DNA from 4 places in the Halomonas sp. E14 genome. Region 3 is predicted to be linked to each of the others. Evidence: predicted binding sites of a transcription regulator. Region 3 holds the regulator's gene; each other region holds the start of a gene.
The links. The regulator LexA, encoded in region 3, represses DNA repair genes until DNA is damaged. The targets are predictions, from matches to a motif close to TACTGTNTANNTANACAGTA.
Positions count from the first base shown of each region.

Region 1: a site for LexA is predicted at 1,124-1,143, ahead of ACT7B3_RS04800 (LexA family protein). Genes of this name have one in related genera too.
Region 2: a site for LexA is predicted at 2,944-2,963, ahead of recN (DNA repair protein RecN). Genes of this name have one in related genera too.
Region 4: a site for LexA is predicted at 3,412-3,431, ahead of ACT7B3_RS03065 (LexA family protein). Genes of this name have one in related genera too.

Region 1 covers NZ_CP199423.1:1,041,031-1,046,699, reverse strand. The annotation lists gene ACT7B3_RS04810 (contractile injection system protein, VgrG/Pvc8 family) at 1-514, shown strand, start outside; gene ACT7B3_RS04805 (S24 family peptidase) at 679-1,029, opposite strand; gene ACT7B3_RS04800 (LexA family protein) at 1,161-1,601, shown strand; gene ACT7B3_RS04795 (Y-family DNA polymerase) at 1,598-2,881, shown strand; gene ACT7B3_RS04790 (SOS response-associated peptidase) at 3,314-3,973, opposite strand; gene ACT7B3_RS04785 (DNA-methyltransferase) at 3,976-4,980, opposite strand; gene ACT7B3_RS04780 (DGQHR domain-containing protein) at 4,952-5,669, opposite strand, start outside.
Region 2 covers NZ_CP199423.1:3,563,724-3,569,392, reverse strand. The annotation lists gene ACT7B3_RS16790 (RnfH family protein) at 1-62, shown strand, start outside; gene ACT7B3_RS16785 (outer membrane protein assembly factor BamE) at 70-555, opposite strand; gene fur (ferric iron uptake transcriptional regulator) at 628-1,056, shown strand; gene recN (DNA repair protein RecN) at 1,218-2,894, opposite strand; gene grpE (nucleotide exchange factor GrpE) at 3,113-3,724, shown strand; gene dnaK (molecular chaperone DnaK) at 3,846-5,669, shown strand, end outside.
Region 3 covers NZ_CP199423.1:2,158,030-2,163,698, reverse strand. The annotation lists gene purU (formyltetrahydrofolate deformylase) at 20-874, shown strand; gene ACT7B3_RS10095 (energy-coupling factor ABC transporter permease) at 899-1,570, shown strand; gene dinB (DNA polymerase IV) at 1,633-2,691, opposite strand; gene lexA (transcriptional repressor LexA) at 2,730-3,380, opposite strand; gene ACT7B3_RS10080 (TetR/AcrR family transcriptional regulator) at 3,626-4,294, shown strand; gene ACT7B3_RS10075 (L,D-transpeptidase family protein) at 4,296-4,829, shown strand; gene nagZ (beta-N-acetylhexosaminidase) at 4,938-5,669, shown strand, end outside.
Region 4 covers NZ_CP199423.1:663,258-668,926, forward strand. The annotation lists gene ACT7B3_RS03040 (GNAT family N-acetyltransferase) at 1-14, opposite strand, end outside; gene ACT7B3_RS03045 (FMN-binding negative transcriptional regulator) at 11-622, opposite strand; gene ACT7B3_RS03050 (GNAT family N-acetyltransferase) at 634-1,098, opposite strand; gene ogt (methylated-DNA--[protein]-cysteine S-methyltransferase) at 1,467-1,988, shown strand; gene ACT7B3_RS03060 (MgtC/SapB family protein) at 2,012-3,289, opposite strand; gene ACT7B3_RS03065 (LexA family protein) at 3,445-3,897, shown strand; gene ACT7B3_RS03070 (Y-family DNA polymerase) at 3,900-5,174, shown strand; gene ACT7B3_RS03075 (bifunctional nuclease domain-containing protein) at 5,279-5,669, shown strand, end outside.

The sequences.
Region 1 (5,669 bases), 1.1 Mb from region 3:
CGCAGTAAAGGCCGGCCGCCTGCTCTTCACCCTGGCCGGCGAGGCACTCACCGCCAGCGGCCAGGCCATGCCCACCATCACCCTGACCCGGCGCGATGGCGATCAGCATCGCTACAGCGTTACCGAGCGCGATGCCTACAGCGGTGTGAAGGCCTACTGGAACGACACTAGCGGTGCCCAGCGGCGCACCGTTCTCTCCGGAGACGGCGAGAACGCCAAGCAGCTCCGCCCCACATACGCCAGCGAGGCCGACGCCCTAGATGCCGCGCGTGCCGAGTGGCGCCGCATTCAGCGCGGGCTGGCCGAGTTCGAGCTGACACTCGCCCACGGCCGCGCCGATGTTCTGCCGGAATCGCCGCTACAGGTCAGCGGCTTCAAGCCCGAGATTGACGCCACGCCCTGGCTCGTCACCGAGGTGGAACACACCCTCGACGACAACGGCTACGGCACCCGGGCAAGGTGCGAAGTACTCGGCGCCGAGCACGATCAGGAGCAGGAGCAGGAGCAGGAATAAGCGAAGCCCCGACCATCCCTGGCCGGGGCTTCGCAGGTGCGCCTCTGTTCATCCCTGGCGACCGTGGCAAACCGGTCACAATCGAAGCGTCTGGTTTAACCTATCAACCGCACGATCTCCGTGAAAAGGAGCCATTGCGCAACGATGTGTAAGCCATTCACCATTCACACTGCATACCGACGCGCCTGGCTGACCACCACACCGCGCAGGTCCGATATTCGCGCGATTACCGAATGCCGTGGCCCTGCCGTTGGCAGCAGCCGGTAGGCACCGCCAATTCGATGCGTTTGGTACAGCCGCTGCTCCCCATCCAGCTCCGCCACTACCAGGTCGGCATGGCCTACCGGCCGGGACTCATCCACCACCAGCACATCGCCCTCGATGATCGGGCCATCCACCCCCGCCTCCGAGCTCACCTCGACCAAGTAGCAGCCAGCCTTGAACTGCTTCAGGTTGAGCCCGTCCATAGCCGGATGAATGCCCTCCCGCAGCGGACCCAGATAGTTCACGCGCATGCCCCTGCCTCGCCTCACTTTTTTCTCTGCTGACCGTCGAGCCGCTAATTTCCATTAGCGTTTGCCTGTTGCCTGAAACCGACGATGTCGAGAATACTGTATAAAACGACAGCAGTACAAAGGGACTCACCATGACACTGGCAAACCTCATCGCGGCTCATCCCGAGCCGCCATCGCTTGCGCTTCCCTACCCCCTGGCCCTCGGCCGCGCCGGGCTCTCGGGCTTCCCCAGCCCCGCGCAGGACTACGAAGGCCGCACGCTCGACCTCAATGAACGGCTGGTCAAACGCCCCTCGGCGACGTTCTTCATGAGTGTGACCGGCGACAGTATGGAGCGTCTGGGCATCTACGAAGGCGACCTGCTGTTGGTCGATCGCTCACTCGAGCCCCGCCCCGGCCACATCCTGGTCGCAATGGTTGACGGCGAAATCACCATCAAGCGCTACGAGCTGAAGGGCAACGTGCCGTTCCTTTGCTCAGGTAACCCCCGCTACGCCCCCATCCCGCTCGTTGATATCGAGTGCCAGGTCTGGGGCGTGGTGCGCTCGGTCATTCACGAGTACCCGGTATGAGCATGATCGGTCTGGTCGACTGCAACTCGTTCTACGTCAGCTGCGAGCGCGTGTTTCAACCGCGGCTGCGTGGCCTCCCGGTGGGTGTGATGTCGAACAACGACGGCTGCGTGATAGCGCTCTCCAACGAGCTGAAGGCGCTTGGCATCACCATGGGCACGCCAGCGTTTGAGCTGCAACACCTGGTCCGGCAGGGGCGCATCCATCTCCTCTCCAGCAATTACGAGCTATACGGCGACATGAGCCAACGAGTGCAATCCGTGCTCGAGGAGTTCGCCCCCGCCGTTGAGCCCTACTCCATCGACGAGATGTTCGTGAGATTCGATGGCTTCGCCCATGAGCAGCTGCTCGAGCATGCCCGGCAGTTGCATCAGAAGGTGCGTCAATTCACCGGCATACCGGTCTGCGTGGGTGTCGCGCCCACGCGAACCCTCGCCAAGCTGGCGAACCGTGCGGCCAAGAAGATATCGGCTTACCAGGGCGTATGCGTACTACAGCGAGACAGCAGGGATACGCAGGTACTGCTGAAGAAAATCGAGCTGGGCGACGTCTGGGGCGTTGGCCGCCGGCTCGTCGAGCGCCTGGCCCTGATGGGTATCAAGAGCGCCTGGGACCTCGCCCACGTCAACCCCAAGGAGATCCGCCGTCGCTTCTCGGTCACTCTGGAGCGCACCGCCCTGGAGCTGCGCGGCGTGCCCTGCATCGAAATGAATGACTTCGACGAAGCCCGCCAGCGCATCATGACCAGCCGCAGCTTCGGCAAGCTCACCGACGACATCAACGAGATCCGCGAAGCGATCCGGCAGCACGGTCAACGCGGCGCCGAAAAGCTCCGCCGGCAGAACGGCTTGGCCAAGGCCGTGTTGGTGTTCCTGAAGACCAATCCGTTCCGGCAGGACCTGCACCAGTACTCGCCGAGCCTGCTGCTCGAACTACCCCGCCCCACGGCCGATAGCCGCGAGATACTGCACACCGCCGGCCAGGCCCTGCAGCGGATCTACCGCAAAGGCTACCTGTACCAGAAAGGCGGCGTGATGCTGCTCGACCTGATCGACGCCGATCGACAACAGCTCTCGTTGCTCGATACGCCACAAAGCGACGCGGAGCGGCAGCGCAGTGCAAAGCTGATGTCAGCCATGGACGCGCTCAATCAGCGCATGGGGCGTGATACTGTTAAGTTAGGTATGCCTAGCCCAGGTGCAGCCTGGCATTTGCGCTGCGCAAACCGCAGTAACAGATGGACGACAGAGTGGATGGAATTGCCTACAGTTGGAATATAAGCCACGCTTTGGCGCTAAGATATAAAAATGAGGTTACAAGATGTGGCCATTTATAATGGGGTTTGCTTGGTCCGTAGTTGCGGGCGGCATCATCATACATCTTTTATACCTATACCTAGACAGGCAATACGGAAGCCTCAAGGCCGATTCGGAAGGAAACGTTGATAGAAGGCCTGTCGTCTATCTAGGCTTGGTTGAAAGAACCATTTACTTTTTATCCTCAGCATCCGGAGCCTATGTAATATTGGCCGGATGGCTAGTACTCAAAGGACTCTCTGACTCAATGATTACAAAAAAAGAGAGGAGCTCCCCCTTAACAACTTATGACATATATCTTACCGGAGTAGGCCTATCGTTACTTTTCGGTGTAAGTGGCGGCATGTTAACTCGACTTATGCTCGGGATTGAGCTTATTCCCACACAGTGACCGCTTCAAACTGGCAATTTTTCAATCAACTCAAAGCTTTCACTGTTGGCTGAGTTCACAGCCCGGCTAACCGGCCAGTGCTCGTACAGCGACGCATCCAGGTGACGCACCACGTGTCGGATCGTCTCCCGATCCGTCAGGTCCGGATCAAGCCATGGTTCAAGGCTGGCGTCGTCGAGAATCAGCGGCATGCGGTCGTGCACCTCGGCGGCAGTGCCTCGGGCGGGCTCGGTGAGAATCGCACAGCCTAGGCTGCCATCCTCCCGCTCAGCGTAGATGCCAGCAAAAGCGATCGCCTCGCGGTCGATCCTGGTCAAGTAGTGCGGCTGGTTGCCGTTATCGGTGGCCAACCACTCGAACCAGCCATCGGCAGGTACGATGCAACGTGCACGTGCGAAGGCGTGCTTGAAGTAGCCGCTGGTGGCCACCGTCTCGACTCGGGCATTGATTGGCTGCGCGGCCTTGCCCTTCGCCCACTTCGGCCGATAGCCCCACCATAGCTCGAGCTGCTCGGGTGGGGCATCATGCGCCACCTGCCGAAACCCGGTTATCCAGGTGCCCGGTGGAATGTTGTAGCGGGGTGGCGGCCCTTCCTCGGCCACCACGACACCCAGCCGGCGAGCTAGCTTGGGGTAGGCGTTGTAGGAAGCAAAGCGGCCGCACATAGTTACGCTTGGAAGGTCGGAATCAAACTTTGAACTAAGGTATCCATCACCCTTTCTCGATGCTCGTATCCCTCAGGCACCCTTGCTACTTTTGATTTAGCATCGGGTACAGCAACCTCTTTATTCCAAGGGCGTACCTTTGCCACTCCTTCAAGAGCATCACTAATTCGGCAACTAGCGATCTGGTTATACTCTTTGTTGATCTCAGAGCCAATAAATCGCCGACCTTCTACCAAGCTTGCCACCGCTGTTGTTCCACTCCCAGAGAATGGATCCAACACTAATCCACTTTCAGGCACAAGCGCCCGAATAAAGATTTGCGGCAACGCAACGGGGAACTGGCAAGGATGAGCAGTTTTCTCGACATGATTTTGCTTTACATTTGGGATATTCCAGACATCGCCCGGATTTTTGCCTAATGGATTACCGCTTGGCCGACCTTTATTCACCCCTCGCGATGAAGTTTTACCAGGATATTTCTGAGCTACTCTTACAGCATCAAGATTAAAAGAGTAAGCATCGCCTTTTGTAAACCACATTACTGTCTCGTGACGCCCACTAAAACGGTTGGAACAGTGCAAACCATGTCCAAACGTCCAAATAATTCTGTTTCTTAACTTAAGCTCTGCATGTTTTAAAGATTCAGCATAAACCAAAGCATCTAGAGGCGTGCTGACCCCATCTTTTACATGCATACCAACTTGCCAACACAAGCTTCCCCCTGGCTTCAGGATACGCACAATGTGCTGAAAGAGCATTTCATGGGCAGCGATAAAATCTGACAATTCCTTCGTAGATTCGTACGCCTTACCCATGCAGTAAGGAGGTGAAGAAAAAGCCATATCAACAGATGCGTCAGGGATGTTGGCAAGGAGCTCTATGCAGTCGCCTTCAAAAATTGAGCAAAGGCCACCATTATGAATATTATTGATAGCAGAAACACTACTATTGCAAACAATGCTCATTTCAACATCCCGATCATTTAAAGTAGGCGCTATAAAGTTCACGGCCAAGCTCTGCCCAGCGACTAGAAGTATATGCCCGCAGCCTAAAAGAAGCAATGTTAGAAAAAGCCTTTTGATAGTCAGGCGAAATCAACCCCCCACCATCATCATAGTAAATCTTGTCATTGGAAATAAGCTCTCTTAAGCAAACCAGCAGACCGTTAATGAAAGTTGGTGAAAGCACGCCTTTATTTTTCGGATTTTTGGGCGCCCACTGCTCAGAAGTAAGATTTTGTTTAACCCCCACCAGCATTTCGTTTATAATTTGCTTGCAAAATTTCACGTATTCATCTCGAAAGCTGTCAGTCAAGGGCACTGGGTTTTTGCATGCCCAGAGCTTGAAAAGTTCATTTGACCCCTTTGACTCTGGATCAACCAATGGCTTAAGAATATACCTAACAATTGAAGCTGTTGGGATACGAGAGCTTCTGTCAAATACGGATGTTTTAAGAACTCCTTTTATTGCACTATGTTTTGACAGCTGATCCGCAACGGCTTTTGCAATAGCAAGGCCTGACAGCGGATTGACTAAGGTTTCAATTTCTTGCCTCAATCCTGATGAAACCGCTGTTTGTGTATTATTAATCTTAAGAAAAAGCTCGGCTTCAAATCTCACCCGCTCTTTATCGGTGTAATTATCAGGAAAAACGATACCAGTAACCAATAAATTTTGGCGCTTCCGAATTTTTCTT
Region 2 (5,669 bases), 1.4 Mb from region 3:
TCTATCGGCCGCTGCTAATCGACCCCAAGGCGGCCCGTGCCCGGCGTGCCGGGCAGGGCTAGGCGGCGCTCACAGCTCCAGCGGCTGGCCGGTGGCGGGCTCGCCACCCTGGGGCAGGGTGCCGCCGGCATCCGGTGCCGACTGCGGTGCCGCTTCCGGCTGGCTGGCAGGCAGGGTGCCCAGCGGGGTGGCGCCTTCGACCGTGGGGCCGATGCTGTCCGGGACGCGCAGCTCGATATCGCGATCGAAGTTGCCGTCGCGCTGCACGTCGACCAGCTGGTCGCCGGCGAAGGTCAGCGTGACGCGGCGCTGCTGCACGCCGCCGTGGGCCTCGTCGAGGCGGAACACGTAGTCCCACTGGTTGGCATCGAAGGGCGCTTCGAGCAGCGGGCGGCCCATGACGCCGACCACCTGGGCACGGCTCATGCCGGGCTGCAGCTGCTGGACCATGCCTTCGGTGATGTAGTTGCCCTGCGGCAGGTCGCGCTTGTAGACGCAGCCGCTGGCCAGCGCCAAGGCAAGGAAAAGGGTGGCGGTTTTGATCAGCTTTTGCATTTGTGTCCGTTCTTCACTATCGTGGATTCGGTCGATCATACCCGACCCTACCTGATACTGCGAAGAGCGAACATGGCGGACCAGAACCATGAACTGCGCAAGGCGGGCCTGAAGGTCACCCTGCCCCGCGTGAAAATCCTCCAGATTCTCGAGAATGCCACGGGACAGCACCACCTGAGCGCGGAAGACGTCTACAAGACGCTGCTCGAAGCCGGTGAAGACGTGGGACTGGCAACCGTCTACCGCGTGCTGACCCAGTTCGAATCGGCAGGCCTGGTGATTCGCCATAATTTTGATGGCGGCCACGCGGTCTTCGAGATCTCCCAGGAGGAGCACCACGACCACATGGTATGCCTGGATACCGGTGAGATCATCGAGTTCTTCGACGACACCATCGAGCGTCGCCAGAAGGAGATCGCCGAGGAGCACGGCTTCGAGCTCGTCGACCATGCGCTGGTGCTGTACGTGCGCCCGCGCGGTTCCAGCACAACCAAACCCTGAGCCCTCGGCCCGCTGGGCCGCCTCATGCAAGTTAAACAAAAGCCCCGTTTGCGGGGCTTTTTGCATTGTATCGCTTGTGTGTCTTTGCTGTATCGCTTGTGAGTCGCCTGCGGCTATCGCCTGGAAGAGATGTGCCCGGGCTCGCTGCCGAGACACCGGGCTCAGTGAGCCGCGCCCTGCTGGCTGGCGTCCAGCATTTCGCGTGCATGGGCCAGGGTGCGGTCGGAGAGATGCACCCCGCCGAGCATGCGAGCGAGCTCGCTGACCCGCCCGGCCTCGTCGAGCAGCGCCATGCGGGTTAGGGTGGTGTCGCGCCTGGCCTGCTTCTCGATATGCAGGTGGTGGTGGGCCTGCGCCGCCACCTGGGGCAGATGGGTCACCGTCATCACCTGGCCGTTCTCGCCCAGTCGGCGCAGCAGCTGGCCGACGATCTCGGCGGTGGCGCCGGAAATGCCGACGTCTACCTCGTCGAACACCAGGCTGGGGATGGTCGAGTGGCGTGCGGCGACCACCTGGATCGCCAGGCTGATGCGCGACAGCTCGCCCCCCGAAGCCACTTTGCTCAGCGGCCGCGGCGGCTGGCCGGGGTTGGCGCTGATCAAGAAGCGTACCCCCTCCATGCCTTCTGGCTGGGGGCTCTGGCGCGTTGCCACCTCTACTTCGAAGCGTGCCTTGCCCATGGCCAGGAAGGCGAGCTGCTCCTGCACCGCCTTGCCAAACCGGCTCGCCGCCTCACGGCGTGTCTCGCCCACGCCGCGTGCCTGTTCGCGCCAGCGGTCGCGCAGGCTCTCGACCTCGCTGCGCAGCGCCTCGAGATCGTGGTCGCCGCCTTCCAGCCCTTCTAGCTCCTGATGAAGCCGGCGGTGCAGTGCGGGCAGCTCGTCGGGCATGACATGGTGCTTGCGGGCGATACGGTGCACCTCGCCCAGGCGCGACTCGACCCAGGTCAGGCGCTCCGGGTCCAGCTCCGTAGCGTCGGCGAAGCGGTGCAGCTCGCGCACGGCTTCCTCGACCTGGATGCGTGCCTCGCCGAGCATGCCGATCACCTCGGCCAGCGCACCGCGATCACTCCCCGGCAGCGGGTCGAGGCGCTGCAGCGCTTGGCTGAGCAGCGCCAGCACGCCGCCGTCATCGCTGTCGCAGCATTCCGCCGCATGCTGCGCCTCGCGCAGCGTCTCCTCGGCGTGGGCGAGCTGCTCCTGCTCGTGCTCCAGGGTAGCAAGCTCGTCCTCGCCCAGGGCAAGGAGGTCCAGCTCCTCGACCTGATAGCGCAGCAGCTGGCGGCGTGCCTGGACTTCGTCACCGTTCTCGGTCAGCTGCTTGAGCCGTTTGCGGGTTGCCTGCCAGCGGCGAAAGGTGTCGGTGAGCTCTGCCACCGCGCTGCGGTGACCGGCAAAGTCGTCGAGCAGGCGCAGGTGGGTCTCCTCCTGCAGCAGTGCCTGGTGCGCATGCTGGCCATGGATCTCGATCAGGCGCTCGCCCAGCATCTTGAGGTCGGCTACGGTGGCCGGCTGGCCGTTGATCCACGCCTTGGAGCGCCCGCCTGCGGTCACCACGCGGCGCAGCAGGCAGTCATCGGCGGGCAGCTCGCGCTCCGCCAGCCATGCCCTGGCTGCCGGCAGGGCGGCAATGTCGAAGCGCGCCGAAAGGTCGGCGCGTTCGGCTCCGTGGCGCACGCTGCCGGCATCGGCGCGCTCGCCCAGGCACAGCCCCAGGGCGCCCAGCAGGATCGATTTGCCGGCCCCGGTCTCGCCGGTGATGGCGGTCATGCCGCCGGCAAGCTCCAGGTCGAGCGTGTCGACGATGGCGTAATCGCGAATGGCAAGCTGAGTCAGCATGGCTCCTCCTGGTGCGAGGCTCTGCAGAGTGCTGGATGGGCATACACGTAATTGGGCTTTTATACAGTAGTCCATGAGTGGGCTCAACGCACCCGGCGATGGCGTGCAAGACACTTGAGTTTGGTCCGATGGCCCCCATATAGGCCGCAGACTGCCAAGGGTTACCGAACCGACACCCGTACGGCCCGCACGGCCGGATCACGCTTCAGGAGATGTGCATGGCTAAAGAATCCCAGACCCCGCTTGACGACGAGCTGGTACGACGCGAAGAGGAAGCCGAGCCGCAGCCGGCACCCCTGGAAGGCCAGCTTGACGAGGCGCCCGATTCGACCGAATCGGTCGAGTTCAGCGACAACCCCGAAGCCGACATGCTGGCGGCCCAGGTCGAGGAGCTCGAGCAGCGCCTGGCCGAGGCCAAGGACCAGGCGCTGCGCGCCGCCGCCGAGGCGCAGAACGTGCGCCGCCGCGCCGAGCAGGAGGCCGAAAAGGCGCGCAAGTTCGCCCTGGAGCGCTTCGTCAAGGAGCTACTGCCGGTGGTCGACAGCCTGGAGAAGGCGCTCGAGGCTATGGGCGAGAGCGCCAGCGACGCCCACCGCGAAGGGGTGGCCATGACGTTGAAGATGCAACACGACGTGCTGGGCAAGTTCGGCGTCGAGACGGTCGACCCGGCCGGCGAGCCCTTCGATCCGCAGTACCACGAGGCGATGGCCATGGTACCCAACCCCGAACTCGAGCCCAACAGCGTGATGGACGTGATCCAGAAGGGCTATCTGCTCAATGGCCGTCTGGTACGCCCGGCCATGGTAGTGGTCAGCCAGGCCGCCGGTTGAGGTAGCGAGAATGAAAGGCAGGGTGGGGCTTGAAAAGTCATCGGCCGCCCCCAGATAGACGTCAACCGCGGCGGTAGCCGCAGCACGACTTCAAGGCAAACGAATTTTTCGAGGATTTCCTATGGGACGCATCATCGGTATTGACCTGGGGACCACCAACTCTTGCGTGGCCGTGCTCGACGGCGACAGCGCCAAGGTGATCGAGAATGCCGAAGGCGCTCGCACCACGCCCTCCATCATCGCCTACACCGATGATGGCGAGACGCTGGTTGGTCAGTCGGCCAAGCGCCAGGCGGTCACCAACCCGCAGAACACCCTGTACGCCATCAAGCGCCTGATCGGCCGTCGCTTCAAGGACGATGTCGTTCAGAAGGACATCAAGATGGTCCCCTACACCATCGCCGAAGCCGACAACGGCGACGCCTGGGTCGAGGTGAAGGGCAAGAAGCTGGCACCGCCGCAGGTCAGCGCCGAAGTGCTGAAGAAGATGAAGAAGACCGCCGAGGACTACCTGGGCGAGCCGGTCACCGAAGCAGTGATCACCGTGCCGGCCTACTTCAACGACAGCCAGCGCCAGGCCACCAAGGACGCCGGGCGCATCGCCGGGCTCGAGGTCAAGCGCATCATCAACGAGCCGACCGCGGCGGCGCTGGCCTACGGCATGGATAAGTCGCGCGGCGACAAGACCATCGCCGTGTACGACCTGGGCGGCGGCACCTTCGACATCTCGATCATCGAGGTGGCCGATGTCGACGGCGAGACCCAGTTCGAGGTGCTGGCCACCAACGGCGACACCTTCCTGGGTGGCGAAGACTTCGACATGGCGCTGATCAACTACCTGGTCGAGCAGTTCAAGGCCGACAGCGGCATCAACCTGTCCGGCGACAACCTGGCCATGCAGCGCCTCAAGGAAGCCGCCGAAAAGGCCAAGATCGAGCTCTCCAGCGCCCAGCAGACCGACGTCAACCTGCCCTACATCACCGCCGACAACACCGGGCCCAAGCACCTCAACGTGAAGGTGAGCCGGGCCAAGCTGGAGTCGCTGGTGGAGGACCTGGTGCAGCGCTCGCTGGGGCCGTGCAAGACTGCGCTCTCCGATGCCGGCCTGTCCGCTTCCGAGATCGACGACGTGATCCTGGTCGGCGGCCAGACCCGTATGCCGTTGGTGCAGAAGAAGGTGGCCGACTTCTTCGGCAAGGAAGCGCGCAAGGACGTCAACCCGGACGAGGCCGTGGCCGTGGGTGCGGCGATCCAGGGCGGCGTGCTGGGCGGCGACGTCAAGGACGTGCTGCTGCTCGACGTCACCCCGCTGACCCTGGGCATCGAGACCCTGGGCGGTGTGATGACCCCGCTGATCGAGAAGAACACCACCATCCCGACCAAGAAGACCCAGACCTTCTCGACCGCGGATGACAACCAGACCGCCGTGACCATCCACGTGCTGCAGGGCGAGCGCAAGCAGGCCGGCCAGAACAAGTCGCTGGGTCGCTTCGACCTGGCCGACATTCCGCCGGCGCCGCGCGGCGTGCCGCAGATCGAGGTGGCGTTCGACCTCGACGCCAACGGCATCCTCAACGTGTCGGCCAAGGACAAGGCCACCGGCAAGGAGCAGTCGATCATCATCAAGGCCTCCAGCGGTCTCTCCGATGAAGAGATCGAGCAGATGGTGCGCGACGCCGAGGCCCACGCCGACGAGGACAAGAAGTTCGAGGAGCTGGTGGCACTGCGCAACCAGGCCGATGGCATGATCCACGCCTCGCGCAAGACCCTCTCCGAAGCGGGCGACAAGGCCAGCGACGAGGAGAAGCAGGCCATCGAGGCCGCCATCGCCGAGCTCGAGGAAGCGCTCAAGGGTGACGACAAGGACGCCATCCAGGCCAAGTTGGACAAGCTGACCGAGGCGTCCGGCAACCTGGCGCAGAAGATGTACGCCGCCCAGGCCGAG
Region 3 (5,669 bases):
TATGTCGTCTACGGTTCCCATGTCCCATTTCTATCGTCTTGTCGTCTCCTGCCCCGACCGCCGCGGCATCGTGGCGCGTGTTTCCGGCTTCATCGCCGGCCACGGTGGTTCCATCACCGAAGCCAGCCAGCATTCCGACCTGGAAGCAGGGCGTTTCTTCATGCGCTACGAGATCCTGGCCGACTCCATCGGCATGACCGCCGAGGAGCTGGAGAGCGCCTTCGCACCGGTCGCCCGCGAGTTCGACATGACCTGGGCGCTGCGCGATACCCGGCGGCGGCCGCGCGTGGTGATCATGGTGTCGCGTGAGTCGCACTGCCTGGTGGACCTGCTCTACCGCTGGACGGCGGGCGAGCTCGATGGCGATGTGGTGGGGGTGATCTCCAATCACGACGACATGCGCGGCCTGGTGGAGTGGCATGGCTTGCCCTATCACTGCGTTCCGGTTGTGCCGGACGACAAGTCCTCCGCCTTTGCCGAGGTCGAGCGGCAGGTCGAAGCGCTGCAGGCCGACGTTATCGTGCTGGCGCGCTACATGCAGATCCTGCCGCCCCGCCTGTGCCAGCGCTATGCCGGCCGGGTGATCAACATCCACCATAGCTTCCTGCCCTCCTTCGTCGGAGCGCGTCCCTATCACCAGGCCTATGCGCGTGGCGTGAAGCTGATCGGTGCGACCTGCCACTACGTGACCGAGGAACTCGATGCCGGACCGATCATCGAACAGGATATCCATCGCGTCAGCCACTGCCACACGCCTCAGGACCTGGTGCGCTTCGGACGCGACGTGGAGAAGGCGGTGCTGGCGCGCGGGCTACGCTGGCATCTCGAGGACCGGGTCATCATCCATGGCAACAAGACCGTCGTCTTTGCCTGACCCTTCGCAAGGGAAGCGCTGCCGATGTCGTTCTCCGCACTGATCCTGGCACCCTGGCTGCTGTTGGCGTGCGGGGCCGTGTCCCTCGCCACCTTGCTGCTGGCCCTGGCGCAGCGGCCATGGCGGGCGCTGCTCGACGATCGCGGCCTGCAGCACCGCTGGCTGGCCGCCACGCTGATCGTGGTGCTGCTGTGGCAGCTGCGGGCCCAGTCGGTCGAGTGGTTGACCCTGCACCTCATGCTCACGGCCTTGCTGACGCTGCTCTTCAAGGCGCCTCTGGCGCTTCTGACCAACCTGGCCGCCAACCTGGCGCTGGTGGCACTCGGCAAGGCGGAGTGGCAGCTCCTGGGCGTGAATGTGCTGCTGACCGGCGTGATCCCGGTGACGATCGTGGTATCCGTGTGGCGCCTGGTGGATCGCTACCTTCCGGACAACTTGATGGTGTTCCTGTTTCTCTGCGGCTTCTTCGGCGCCGCCCTGGCCACGCTGGGCACCGGGCTGGCGGGTGTGGCGCTCATCATGCTGGGGGCGACGGACCCCGAGGCGATCCATCTGGCTCGCGAATACATGCTGTTCCTGCCGCTGCTGATGCCGTCGGAAGCCTTCCTTACCGGCATGCTGCTCAGCTGCCTGATGGTCTATCACCCCAGCTGGGTGGCGACCTTCGACCGACACCGCTACATCGATACCAAGTAAGCTTGCTCGACCCCCGTAAGGCTGATTCGACCCAGTAGGGCTCAGTCGATGCCGGGTGGGGCTCAGGTTTCCGCCAACGGCAGGGTGAGCTGGCGCCGCGCATCGTCCGGCACCAGCCTTACGCCTACGCCAAGCAGGCGCACGGGCCGTTCACGCCTGGCCCAGGCCTGCGCCATCAGCGCAGCATAGGTGGCCAGGCACGGCCAGCCGCCGCGGGCGTCGAGCGTGGTCAGCGAGAAGTCATCGAAGCGCACCTTGACGAAGGTGCCCGCGATGGGCGGGTTGCCGTGGCGCGCCAGCCTGGCCTCGAGACGCTCGCACAGCGGCGCCAGCTCGCGGTGGCAGTGGTCCAGGTCGGGTAGGTCAGTGGCAAAAGTGGTTTCCACGCTGACGGACTTGCGCTCGCGTTCAATGCGAACCGGCCGGTCGTCGATACCCCGGGCCAGCTCGTACAGGCGCTTGCCATACTTGCCGAACTCCTGCAGCAGGTACTCCAGCGGCACTCGCTGCAGCTCGTCGCAGGTGGCGATCGCCATCGCCTGCAGGCGCTTGGCCGTGGCTGGGCCAACGCCGGGAAGCTTGGTCACCGGGAGCGCTTGCACGAACTCGTCGACCTGGCTGGGAGCGATGACCGTCAGGCCGTCGGGCTTCTCCCAGTCGCTGGCGATCTTGGCCAGGAACTTCGACGGTGCCGCGCCCACCGAAACGGTGATCCCCACGCGCCTGAGGCACTCCTCCTTCAGCCAGCGCGCCATCCAGGTAGCGCTGCCTGAAAAACGTGCCACCTCGGTGACGTCGAGAAAGGCTTCGTCGAGCGACAGCGGCTCCACCCAGGGCGTCAGCTCGTGGAAGATGGCCTGGATCTGGCGCGACGCCTCGCGATAGCGCTCGAAATCGCCGCGCAGCAGGGTCAACTGGGGGCACAGGCGCAGGGCCCTGGCGGTGGGCATGGCGGAATGGATGCCGAAGGCGCGCGCCGGGTAGTTGCAGGTGGCGATCACCCCGCGTCCTTCGACGCTACCGCCGATCGCCAGCGGCACTTCGCGAAGCGCGGGGTTGTCGCGCATTTCCACCGCGGCATAGAAGCAGTCGCAGTCGGCATGCAGAATCTTGCGGTTCATCCGAAGTGACGAAACTCGCTGCCGGGCGCAGCCGGCGCTTAGCCGAGCGCCTGGCCGCTGCCGCCGCGAATGACACCGACGCCGATGCCTTCGATCTCCAGCGCCTGGTGACGCAGGTCGATCTCGATGGGCGCGAAGTCGGCATTCTCGGCGGCCAGCACGACCCGGTAGCCGCTGCGATGGAAGCGCTTCACGGTGACTTCGTCGTCCAGCCGGGCCACCACGATCTGCCCGTCGCGTACCCGCTCCGTGCGATGCACGGCGAGCAGGTCGCCTTCGAGGATGCCGATCTCCTTCATCGAAAGCCCGCGCACCCGCAGCAGATAGTCGGCGCGAGGGGTGAAATAGTCCGGGGGAAGCGGGCAGTAGCGGTCGATGTGCTCTGCCGCCAGGATGGGGCTGCCGGCCGCGACTTCACCGATGATGGGCAGGCCCTCGTTGGCGGGGGAGGCGCCGGTGCTGGGCTCGCTTTCCTGAAGCGGCAGGCGAATGCCCCGCGAGGTGCCGCGGATCACCCGGATCACGCCCTTGCGTTCGAGTGCGCGCAGGTGCTCTTCGGCGGCGTTGGGCGAGCGAAACCCCAGCGCCTTGGCGATCTCGGCGCGGGTCGGCGGGTAGCCAAACTCGTTCATCGTCTTGACGATGAAGTCATAGACATTCTGCTGGCGCGGCGTAAGCGGGCGGGTCATGAGCGCTCCCGGTAGAGGTCTGGCGGTAGAGGTCTGGCGTTGGCCCGACCGGCGAGGCGGTCCGAGCATGGCGTATTGTTCAAGTATACAGCATGGAAGTCTATCCAGTAAAAAACGGTTTCCTAGCCAGCAGCGTTCTCATGCAGCGTTTTAAACGAGATGGGAAGGATAGACATTGAGAGATTGAAGGCATTGCCGTAGACTTTTGTAATGTTTAAAACAACTGTTTCTGGCAGGTCGCGCCCATGGCTCAAACCGATACCGTCACACGCATCCTCGATACCGCCGAAGTGCTGTTTGCCGAGCGCGGGTTCGCCGAAACCTCGCTGCGCACTATTACCAGCAAGGCGCGCGTCAACCTGGCGGCGGTCAACTATCACTTCGGCTCCAAGAAGGCGCTGATCCAGGCGGTCTTCGCGCGCTACCTGGACCCGTTTACGGTGCGTTTCCACCATGCCCTGGATGAGCTCGAGCAGCGCCATTCAGGCGGCGTGATTCCGCTCGAGGAGCTGCTGGAAACCATGGCGCGTACCGTGCTGGAGGTGCCGGCCGAGAAGCACAGCCTCAAGGTCTTCATGAAGCTGCTGGGGCTTGCCTACAGCCAGGCGCAGGGTCACCTGCGGCGCTATATCCAGGATGAGTACGGTAGCGTCTTCACGCGGTTCACCGACCTGGTGCGGCGGGCCACGCCCGAGCTGCCCGACGGTGAGCGCTTCTGGCGGCTGCATTTCATGCTGGGCACGGTGATCTTCACCCTGTCGGGGCTTGATGCCCTGCGCGATATCGCCGAGAAGGATTATGACGAGCACGTTACCGTGCGCGACCTGATTCGCCGCCTGCGCCCTGTGGTGGTGGCCGCCATGAATGCACCGCTGCCGCCTCCGCCCGCCTTGCAGCCGGCCAAGGCGAGCTGAAGTGCGTACGCCACGGCTTGCCGAACTTCCCCCCGCCGAGGGGGTGTGGCTCGAAATCGACGTGACGCGTCAGCAGCTCATTTGCTGGCGTGGCGAGCAGCGCCTGGAAGCTTGGCCCGTCTCGACGGCCCTGGCAGGAACGGGGCAGCAGGAGGGCAGCGGCCAGACCCCGCTGGGGTGGCACTATGTGCGCGCGGCGATCGGTGGCGACCAGCCGGTGGGTGCGGTGTTTCGCGGTCGCAGGCCCACCGGCGAGACCTATTCCGCCGAGCTGGCTGCGGCGCATCCCGGGCGCGACTGGATCCTGACCCGCATCCTCTGGCTGTGCGGGCTGGAAAGCGGCAGCAACCGCGGCGGGGCGGTCGACTCCCAGCGGCGCTACATCTATCTCCACGGTACTCCGCCCGACCAGCCCATGGGCGTGCCTCGCTCGCATGGCTGCGTGCGACTGCGCGATGAAGCGCTGCTGCGCGTGTTCGCCCTGGCACCACCGGGAACCCCGGTATGGCTGCACGCGTTGCCGTCCAAGGCCTGAAGCTCGGTTGACCTGGCGCAGTCTTTGCGCCTGCCGCCGGGTCGGCGGCTGTCGTCATCGCCGACTTTCGTCTAGAATCACCCTCCTTCTGGCCCAAGGAATCCGATCATGACGCAGACTCTCGGTCCGGTGATCCTGGACCTGCAAGGCACCGAACTGACGGGAGAGGAGCGTGAGCTGCTGCTGCGCCCCGAAGTCGGCGGGGTGATCCTGTTTTCCCGCAATGTCGTCGACGCCCGCCAGGTGCGTGAACTGTGCGCAACGATCCGCGCCCTGCGCCCCGAGCTGCTGCTGACCATCGACCAGGAGGGTGGGCGGGTGCAGCGACTGCGCGAAGGCGTGACGCGCCTGCCGCCCATGGGCAAGCTTGGCCGTGACTACGCCGCGGCACCCGAGGATACCCTACGGCTGTGCCTGGATGCCGGCTGGCTGCTCGGCATGGAGATGGCCGCCTGCGGCCTCGATTTCAGCTTTGCCCCCGTGCTCGACGTGGACACCGGCATCTCCGGCGTGATCGGTGATCGCAGCTTTTCATCCGACCCGCAGGCGGTGGCCGCCATGGCGGGCGCCTTCATTGCCGGCCTGCACGAAGCGGGCATGGCCGCGGTGGGCAAGCACTATCCCGGTCATGGTGGCGTGGCCGCCGACTCCCACCTGGAACTGCCCGTCGACGAGCGGCCGCTGGAGGCGCTGCGCCAGCACGACCTGGTGCCTTTCGCCCAACTGGCCATTCGCCTCGACGGCGTCATGCCAGCGCACGTGGTCTATCCCGCTTTCGATCCCCGGCCGGCCGGTTTCTCGCCGAGCTGGCTAAACATGCTGCGTGACAATCTCGGTTTC
Region 4 (5,669 bases), 1.5 Mb from region 3:
GGCCGCGTGCTCATGCCTGCCGCTCCTCGTCTGCCAGTGTCTGCATCTCGTGCCAAAGCTGGCGCGCCTGCGGGTCGGCGCTCTGCGCCAGGGCCGCTTCGACCCCTGCCTGATCGGCCCGGGAGCGCTGCCGGCCGAGTTTGGCCTTGCCTTCGAGGGCTTCGATGCGCAGGCGAAAGCCGACCACGCCGGCCTGCATCTTTTCCAGGTAGTCGTGCTCGCGGCCCAGCGAATCGAGCAGGGCGGGTTCGAAGTGGGCCAGGCTGCGCGCGAGCAGCTCCCGCGTGGCCGCGGCGTCCAGCAGCTCCAGGCGCCCCGTGGCATGCACGGCCAGGTAGTTCCAGGTGGGCACGGCAGGCCGGCTGGCGTACCAGCTCGGCGAGACATAGGCGTGGGGCCCGCTGAAGATCGCCAGCGCCCGGTTGCCGTCCAGCGCTCGCCAGTGAGGATTGGCCCGGGCGACGTGGCCGTAGAGCGAACCGAGCTCGCCTTCGCTTCGTTCCAGCGTCAGGGGCAGGTGGGTAGCCTGCAGATCGGCGCCGACCAGCACGGCGAAGCCGTAGCGCTCGACCAGCGCCCAGGCCTGCTCGCGCGTCAGCCGCATCGATGGGGGAACGTACATGGCGCCTCCGCTCAGCCCTGGTCTGCCTGGGTGTCGAACAGCAGACCGTAGTGATAGAAGGTCGTATCGCGCTGCCAGCCGAGCGATTCGTAGAGCGCCTGGGCGGTGCGGTTGTCGATCTCGGTGGCGAGCTTGAGATGGCCGACGCCATGGGCTCGGGCGAGCTCCCTGGCGGCCTGCATCAGGGCGCGCCCGACGCCGCTGCGACGAGCCTCGGGGGCGACGAACAGATCGTTGAGCAGCCACAGCGGAGCCAGGCGCACGGTGGAAAGCAGGGGGTAGAGCTGTACGAAACCCTGCAGTTCTCCCTGGCTGCCGGTATCGACCAGGATGTAGGAGTCGCCGCGCTCCAGGCGCGCCTGCAGGAACTGCCGGGCGCCTTCGAGATCGGGCGCCTGACGGTAGAACTGCCGGTAGCCGTCGAGCAGCTGGCTGAGTGGCTCCAGGTCGTTACGGGTGGCTTGGCGAATGGTCATGGGTGGCTCCTCTGCGTTGCGCTGGGTGAGGGCCAGTGTGGTATGAGTCTGGTTCCTTGCTAAGGGCCAGTTTGACGTCATTCAGGAGAACCACTTTGCGTTGGCAGGGAGGCTGCAAAAGATACCGGCCATCGGCCATGGGCGGGCTAGAATGGAGCGATGACGCTCTCGATCGCAGCGCATCGCTGAGGCGGCGCGCCATGCACGGGCTGCGGGAGAGCTTCGGGCTTGGCCGTGCAGCGGCGCTGACGGAGCCGGGCAAATGCTCCGCGCCGAGGCCTGGCGGCCCTGGCGTGGCTACGCCGTGATGCACCTATGGCATGCCGATGCGGTCGCAAGGCAGGCAACAGCGAGATAGGAGAGAGGCAATGCAACTCTGGCTGGATCGATTGGCGTCCCCGGTGGGCGAGCTGCGCCTGGTCGTGGACGAACAGGGCGCGCTGCGAGCGCTGGAATTCGACGATCACGACGAACGCCTGCACCGCCTGCTGAAGCGCCACTACGGCCGCTACGAGCTTATCCCGGGAGCGGCGCCCGCGGCCATTCGGCAGGCCCTGGCGGCCTACTTCGAGGACGATGCCTCCCGGCTTGCGGCACTAACGGTCGCTACCGGCGGCACGCCGTTCCAGCGCCTGGTGTGGCAGGCGCTGCGCGAGATCCCGGCGGGCAGCACGATCAGCTATGGCGAGCTGGCGAAGCGGATCGGGCGGCCAGGGGCCTGCCGCGCGGTAGGCCTGGCCAACGGTGCCAACCCCGTGGCGATCGTGGTGCCGTGCCATCGGGTTATCGGGGCCAACGGCACCCTTACCGGCTATGGCGGCGGGCTGCCGCGCAAGCAGTGGCTGGTGGCGCACGAGCGCCGCCTGAACGTGCCGGCAGTGCCGGCCTAGCCCAGGCTCAGGCCAGCCAGGGCTCAGGTTAGCCAGGCGACGGCCAGGCCCGCCGCCGCCGAGGCCGCGATCGGGCCGACGATGCAGCGGGTCAGGCGTGCATTGCCCGCGGTGGCGGTCAGCACCACCTTGAACAGGTTGTTTACCGAGGCGGCCAGCAGGATGCCCAGCACGGCGGTGGACACCGTGATGGTTTCCGGCGCCAGGCGGCTGAGCGACAGGGCGATGGCATGCACGTCGGCAATGCCGGAGGTGGCGGCCAGCAGGTAGATGCCGGCTTCGCCGAGCCAGTCGCGCAGCCACTCGCCCAGCACCATCACCACCGCCAGCAAGGCGCCGAGCACCAGCGCGGCGCGCAGCTCCAGCGGGTTCTGGGTCATCGGCTGGTGGGTCTTGAGGTGGCGGCGGTGGCGCCGCCACAGCCACAGCGCCGGCAGGGTGAGCGCCACCCCCATGGCGGCCAGCGGGGCCAGCAGCCGGGGCAACAGGGCCGGGCCGACCAGGGCGGCGTAGAGCAGCAGGCGCGGCAGCATGGTGCCGCAGGCGAGCAGGATGCCGGCGGCCAGCATCGGTGCCAGCTGCGGCTCGCGGCGGGCCTGGCGGGCGTACTGCAGGGTCAGTGCGGTGGACGAGCTCAGCCCGGCGAACAGCCCGGTGAACAGGATGCCCTTCTCGGTGCCGCCGATCCGCACGGCAAAGTAGCCGATGAACGAGATCGAGGCGATCAGCACCACCAGCCACCAGATCGCATAGGGGTTGAGCACCCCGCCGGGGCCCATGTCCTCGTTGGGCAGCAGCGGCAGCATCACCACACTGATCAGCAGCAGCTTGAGGCCGGCGGCGAGCTCATTGGCTTCGAGCTTGTGCAGCAGGCCGTGGATCTCGCGCTTGTTATCGAGGATCAGCGCGGTGACCACCGCACAGGCCGTGGCCAGGGCGATCTCCACCGCCACCGCCAGGGCACCGAAGCAGAAGGTCAACAGCAGCCCGATCAGGCCGGTGATGCTGTAGTCCCGGCTCTTTTCCATGCTGGCCCGGTAGCCGGCCAGGGCGATGCCGGCGACCGCCAGGAAGATCAGTGGAAACGCCCAGGAGGTGAGCGTTTCCGATAGCAGCGCCGCGATGCCGCCGAACAGCCCCACCAACGCGTGGGTGCGCACCCCGGCCACCCGCTCGCCCCATTCGCGCTTGCGCGCCGACCATCCGCGCTCGATGCCGATCAGCGCACCCAGCAGCAGCGCCACGGCCAGCTCCATGAGGATGGCATTATCGGCCAGAAACTCGCTGGCGATGTCGTCCATGGTGGTTTCCCTTCCCTGGAAAGCTCCTTCCCTCAGCATGGAGGGCGATCGCGCTGCCTTCAAACCTGGCGACGGTGTCGTGCTGCCCGTTCAGGGCTTGCCAAGGGGCGGCATCGCAAGAATACTGTATGGGAGTACAGTATATGGAGGCCCTCATGCCGCTCACTTCACTTCCTCTGCTGCGCGTTGTCGGTCGACCCGCCACGCGGCCCGTGCCGCAGCCCTTGCCCCTGCTGGGTTGCCGGGTCCGCGCCGGGTTTCCCAGCCCTGCCGACGACCATCTCGACATCGACCTGGACCTGCACGATCACGTGGTGAAGCGCCCGGCCTCCACCTATTTCGTGCGTGCCGAAGGTGACTCGATGCAGGGCGACGGCATTTATGACGGCGACCTGCTGGTGGTGGACCGCAGCCTGGAACCGCTGCCCGGCCGGGTGGTGATCATCGCCGTGGACGGCGAACCCACGGTCAAGCGGCTGGTGCGCCAGGGCGGGCGTACCGTGCTGCTGGCCAGCAACCCGCGCTTTGCGCCGATCCCGCTGGATGGCAGAACGTGCCACGTCTGGGGCGTGGTCACCCATGTGATTCACGCCTTGCCGGGGGGTTGACCATGATCGCGCTGGTGGATGGCGACAGCTTCTACGTGAGCTGCGAACGGGCGTTCAACCCGCGGCTGGAAGGACTGCCGGTCGGTGTGCTGTCGAACAACGACGGCTGCGTGGTGGCGCGCTCCCGCGAGCTCAAGGCGCTGGGGGTGGCCATGGGGGCACCGCTGCACCTGCTGCCGCCGGCCATTCGCCGCCAGGCGGTGCTGCTGTCGAGCAACTACGCCCTCTACGGCGACGTGTCGCGCCGGGTCAATCAGGTGCTGGCGGAGTTCTCCCCGGAGGTGGAGCTCTACTCCATCGACGAAAGCTTCGTGCACTTCGACGGCTTCGACCCCGCCGGGCTGGAGGCCCACTGCCAGCGGCTGCGCCAGACGGTGCGCCGCTGGACCGGCATCCCGGCCGGTGTGGGGGTGGCGCCCACCCGGGTGCTGGCCAAGGTGGCCAACCGCCTGACCAAGCGCGAGCCTGCCTACGAAGGGGTGTGCCTGCTCGAAGCCGACAGCGACGTGACGCGCCGGGTGCTGCAGGCGCTGCCGGTCGGCGACCTCTGGGGCGTGGCTCGGCGCACGGCCGAGCGGCTTGCACTGCTGGACATCACTACCGCCTGGGAGCTGCGGCAGGCCGATCCCAAGCGGATCCGCAGCGCCTTCTCGGTGGTGCTCGAGCGCATCGTCTGGGAGCTGCGCGGCCGACCCGCCATCCGTCTCGAGGACATGACGCTGCCGCGCCAGCGCATCCTGGTATCGCGCTCCTTCGGCAGGCTGACCCGCGACCTGGCCGATCTGCAGGCCGCCACCCGCCAGCATGCCGCACGCGCCGCCGAGAAGCTGCGTCGCCAGGGCAGCCTGGCGCGGGCGGTGCTGGTATTCGTGCGCACCAACCCCCACCGGCTGGGCGACCCGCAGTACACCAACAGCCAGATCGTCGCGCTGCCGGAGCCCAGCGCCGACACGCCCACGCTGCTCGCGGCGGCGCGCCGGGCGCTGGAAACGGTGTTCCTGGAGGAGCATCGCTACCAGAAGTGCGGCGTTATACTGCTGGACCTGGTGGAGGGCGAGCGCTGCCAGGGCTCGCTGCTCGATGAGCCCGGCGATGAGCATAGGCGCGACCGCAGCCGTCGGCTGATGGCCACCCTCGACCGGCTCAACCGCGAGATGGGGCGCGATACCGTGCGCTTCGGCCTGCCGCACAAGGACAATGCCTGGGCCCTGCGCTGTCAGCACCGCACCCAGCGCTACACCACCCGCTGGGATGAGCTGATGAAGGTCAGGTCCTGACCCCCCTCTCTATCTCGCACACCGGGTTCGCTCACCCCGCCGCATGGCGGGGTGCAGCCATGAGTGCCATGCTCTAGGCATTGTTGCTAGCAGGGGAGAAGTCCATGACATTGCCGGTTCGCGGTTATCGTCTGCTGTCGCTGCTGTGTGGCCTCGCGCTGCTGCTGAGCGCGCATGCCGTGAGTGCCCGCGAACTGGCGGCAGAGGTCGACGAGATGGTGGAAGTCGAGGTTGCCACCGTGGGCATCGCCGGCTTCGGTGTGCCAGTGGTGTTGCTGCGCGAGCCCGGTGCGCGCGAGGTGGTGCCGATCTTCGTCGGTTCCAACGAGGCCAGCGCCATTTTGCGCGGCCTGGGCGGTGCACGGGCGCCGCGCCCCATGACCCATGAGCTGTTCGGCGATGTGCTGGGCGGGATCGATGTCACCTTGGTGCGGGTATTCGTCGACGACCTGGTCGACAACACCTTTCTCGGCATGCTGGAGCTGCGCATCGCCG